Regions from separate parts of the Streptomyces sp. NPDC047917 genome, predicted to be linked through region 2. Evidence: riboswitches for the same ligand, from Rfam matches in the RefSeq annotation. Region 2 holds a riboswitch; the other holds the start of a gene.
The links. Region 2 has a riboswitch for cobalamin ahead of metE (5-methyltetrahydropteroyltriglutamate--homocysteine S-methyltransferase). Riboswitches for the same ligand answer to the same signal wherever they lie in the genome.
Positions count from the first base shown of each region.

Region 1: it holds a riboswitch for cobalamin, as region 2 does, so the genes downstream of both, ACGF8B_RS29010 (prenyltransferase/squalene oxidase repeat-containing protein) here and metE (5-methyltetrahydropteroyltriglutamate--homocysteine S-methyltransferase) in region 2, are expected to answer to the same signal.

Region 1 is NZ_JBIDCA010000012.1:258,724-260,892, forward strand. Features, by position in the region: gene ACGF8B_RS29010 (prenyltransferase/squalene oxidase repeat-containing protein) at 1-1,200, opposite strand, end outside; cobalamin riboswitch at 1,311-1,446, opposite strand; gene ACGF8B_RS29015 (MBL fold metallo-hydrolase) at 1,597-2,169, opposite strand, start outside.
Region 2 is NZ_JBIDCA010000013.1:19,312-21,480, forward strand. Features, by position in the region: gene ACGF8B_RS29740 (bifunctional 2-methylcitrate synthase/citrate synthase) at 1-589, shown strand, start outside; cobalamin riboswitch at 774-929, shown strand; gene metE (5-methyltetrahydropteroyltriglutamate--homocysteine S-methyltransferase) at 1,118-2,169, shown strand, end outside.

The sequences.
Region 1 (2,169 bases), on a different contig from region 2:
GTACCACCACACGCCCCCGATCACGTCGTCGCCGCTGTGGACCTGGTCCTTCTCCGTGGCCTCGTACCCGGTGTCGGCGGACGGGTCGGGCGTCACGACGGAGGCGGGCTCGGGGCCGGCCGCGTTGAGCCGGGCGACCAGGTCGACGCCGCCGAAGTCCCGGGCGTCGTCGCCGGTCGCGTGGGCGGCCAGGATCAGCTGGGCGTAGGCGGCGGGGCCGTTCTGGCCGGCCCAGTCCGCGGAGTTCTTCTTCAGCCAGTCGACGGCTCCGGCCGCCTTGTCCTGGTGGCCGGCCGCGGAGAGCGCGACGACCGCGTCGGCGGTGTTGCCGAAGTCGGGCTGCGGGGTGGTGTCGGTGGCACCGGGCATCGGCGCCAGGTTCAGGTGGCCGCTGCCGGCGAGGGCGCCGGTGAGGTAGTGGGCGCCGTTCTGGGCGGCCTGCTCGGGCGTGAGCGCGGAACCGGACCGGCAGGTGGGCGCCTTGCCCGCGGCGTTGTTCCCGACCGCCAGGGCCTTGCCCATCGTGCCGAGCACGGCGGCCGCGGTGGCGTCCGCGTTCGCGGCGAGCCCGCCCTTCTTGTCGGGCTGGTAGGCGAACGCGCCGCCGTCCTTGCCGCCGCACGGGACGGCGAGGGCGAGCAGCGGATCGTAGGGGGTCTTGCCACCGGGGGTCGTGATGTCCGCGAGCCGCTGCCCCTGACGGGCCAGGGCGCCGATCACCAGAGAGGTGGAGTTGGCGTCACTGGGCGCGCCCGCGGTGTAGCCCCAGCCGCCGTCCTCGTTCTGTACGGACTTCAGCCAGCGCACCGAGTTGTTCACGGTCTCGCGGTGCCCGCCGACCTCCACCAGCGCCTGGGCGGCGGCCGCGGTGGCATTGGTGTCCCGCACCGTCCTGGCGTCGCACGGCTTGGTGGTATCGGGCCGGTACGCGGCGTAGGAGCCGTCGGCGCACTGCTGGCCGATCAGCCAGTCCACCGACTTCGCGGCCGGGGTGACCCCTTCGAGCCGCTGCGCGAGGAAGGCCAGCGACTGCCGCCACACCCCGTCGTAGGTGGGGTCCTTCGTGCCGTACAGCCCGGACGGCAGCGCGACGGACGGCGAGGGCGAGGGGGACGGCGCTGCCACCGCGGCCGGCGCAGCGGCCGCGCAGAGCACGGCGGCGGTGGCGGCGAGCGTTGCTGCGCTGCGACGTACGGTCATGGCGGGCGGGGGCCTCTCCTGCGGGGTGAACCGGGCACAGGCACGCTCAGGCACCAGGCTCCGACCCCGTGTACCTCGACGGTGCCGACCACCGGGGGATCCGGTGGTCCGAGCCGGTCACGACCGCGGACAGGGCATTCCGACTCACCGCCTGCGAAGACGGTTCACGGCTGCGTGGTCAGTGCCGGATTCGCACCGGCTTCCCCCTGAACGGGCATGATGACGACCCGCACACTCTACCGGGCGGCACCGACCGGACTCCGGGCCGGGAGGAGCGCCCCGTACGTGTCACTGCTCACGTACGCGCCTCTGTTCCCCTGCGCGCCACCGCCCACGTAAGCGAGACCACACCCCCCACTCGCCCCCCCACTCACACCACGCACACCGCTCCACCGCTCACACCGCGATGTATGTCACCGGCTCGCTTCCCGGCACCGCCTCCGCGCGCCCGAGCTTCACCAGCCGCCGCAGATGCGCCTCCGCCTCCGAGACGGCGATGTTCCGGGAGCCGTGCGGGATCTGCTCCCACGGCCGGTTCCACTCCATCCGCTCGGCCAGCTCCCACGGTGTCAGCGGCTCCGCCAGCAGCCCGAGCAGCCCGGTCAGCCGCTCCTCGTGATGCCCGAGCAGCTCCCGCACGCGCCCCGCCGCATCGGTGAAGGCGTACTGATGCGCGGGCAGCACCTCGGCGGCCCCGAGCCTGCCGATCCGCTCCAGCGAGTCGAGGTAGTCACCGAGGGGGTCGGTGGCCGTGGCGTCGTCCGGGTCCTCGTACAGCCCGATGTGCGGACTGATCCCCGGCAGCAGATGGTCCCCCGAGAAGAGCCGTCCCCGCCCCGGCAGATTGCCCGGGTGCTTCTCCTCCAGGTGCAGGCACACATGTCCGGGCGTGTGCCCCGGTGTCCAGATCGCCCGCAGTTTGCGCCCCGCCAGGTCGAGCAGCTCACCGGGCACGATCTCCCGGTCCGG
Region 2 (2,169 bases):
CCTCTACGCCGAGCACAGCTTCAACGCCTCCACCTTCACCGCCCGTGTCGTCACCTCTACCCTCTCCGACCTGCACAGCGCGGTCACAGCTGCGATCGGCGCCCTCAAGGGCCCCCTGCACGGCGGCGCCAACGAGGCCGTGATGCACATGCTGGAAGAGATCGGCGACCCTGAGGGGGCGGAGGGCTGGCTGGACGACGCCCTCGCCGCCAAGCGCAGGATCATGGGCTTCGGGCACCGCGTCTACAAGCACGGCGACTCCCGCGTCCCCATCATGCAGAAGGCCCTGGCGGACCTCATCGCCCGCTCGAGCGACCCGGAGACCACCCGCCTGGCCACCCTCCACGCCGCCCTGCGGCACGCCATGAGCAGCCGCAAGGGCATCCACCCCAACCTGGACTACCCGGCCGGCCTCGCCTATCACCTCATGGGCTTCGACATCCCCGCGTTCACCCCCATCTTCGTGATGAGCCGCATCACCGGCTGGACCGCCCACATCACCGAACAGCTCGCCCACAACTCCCTCATCCGGCCCCTGGCCTCCTACGACGGCCCCGGCCAGCGCGAGGTGCCGCTCCGAGCATCCTGAGCCCGGTTCGTCGGCCGGACCTGCCTGACGGGTCCGGCCCCGGCCGAAGCACGCACCGCGGCCCTCGCCCGTCGCGTCTCATTTCCGACGTCCGACATGTGGACCGCTGTACTCGCGCCTCGGTGGAACGGCCTAGGGTGGCCGGTGCAGCTGGTTCGCCCCGTCCGCCAGGCGGGATGCGTCGTAAGAGGGAACCCGGTGGGAATCCGGGACTGCCCCGCAGCGGTGAGCGGGAACGACCGCCGTCATACGCACTGGGATCGGACAACGGTCCTGGGAAGCGACGGCCAGTAGGTGCCCGCCGGGAGACCGGCAGGCGTGCCCGCGAGTCCGAAGACCTGCCCGTTGCCCGTGCGCGGCCGATGCCGTGCGCGGATATCCCGGTGACCTCGTGGGCGGGTCGGCGTACACAGCGAGCGGCACGTGCGGCCTTGATTCCGTTGCGTGGTCCGTGTGTTCTGTCGTTCCCTTCGCGTCCGCGTCCCGTCGCCGGGATGTTCCTGGACACATCTCGCGAAGGAGAGTTCCGTGACAGCGAAGCCCGCAGCCGCGACAGTACGAGCCACCGCGTACGGCTACCCCCGCCAGGGCCAGAACCGCGAACTGAAGAAGGCCGTCGAGGGCTACTGGAAGGGTCACGTCACTGCCGACGCCCTCCGGGGCGCCGCCGCCGAACTGCGCCGCTCGAACTGGCGGCAACTGGCCGAGGCCGGCATCACCGAGGTACCGACCGGCGACTTCTCGTACTACGACCACGTGCTGGACACCAGCGTCATGGTCGGCGCTGTCCCCGCACGCCACCGCGCGGCCGTCGACGTGGACGCCCTGGACGGCTACTTCGCCATGGCGCGCGGCACCCAGGACGTCGCCCCGCTGGAGATGACCAAGTGGTTCGACACCAACTACCACTACCTGGTCCCCGAGGTCGGCCCGGACACCGTCTTCACGGCGGACTCGTCCAAGCAGGTGGCCGAGCTGGAGGAGGCCCTGGCGCTGGGCCACACCGCTCGGCCGGTCCTCGTCGGCCCGATCACCTACCTCCTGCTGGCCAAGCCGGCTCCCGGCGTCGCCGCCGACTTCGAGCCGCTGACCCTGCTGGACCGGCTGCTGCCCGTGTACGCACAGGTTCTCGCCGACCTGCGGGCCGCCGGAGCGGAGTGGGTGCAGCTCGACGAACCGGCGCTGGTCCAGGACCGCACCCCGGCCGACCTGAACGCCGCCGCCCGCGCCTACCGCGAGCTCGGCGCCCTGACCGAACGGCCCAAGCTGCTCGTTGCCTCGTACTTCGGCCGGCTGGGCGATGCGCTCCAGGCCCTCGCGGCCTCTCCCGTCGAAGGCATCGGGCTCGACTTCACCGACAGCGGCGCGGCCAACCTCGACGACCTGGCCTCCGTGGGCGGCCTGCCCGGCAAGCGCCTCGTCGCGGGTGTGGTCAACGGCCGCAACATCTGGATCAACGACTACCAGAAGTCCCTGACCACTCTTGGCACCCTCCTCGGCCTCGCCGAACGGGTCGACGTCGCCGCCTCCTGCTCCCTCCTGCACGTCCCGCTCGACGCCTGGGCCGAGCGGGACATCGA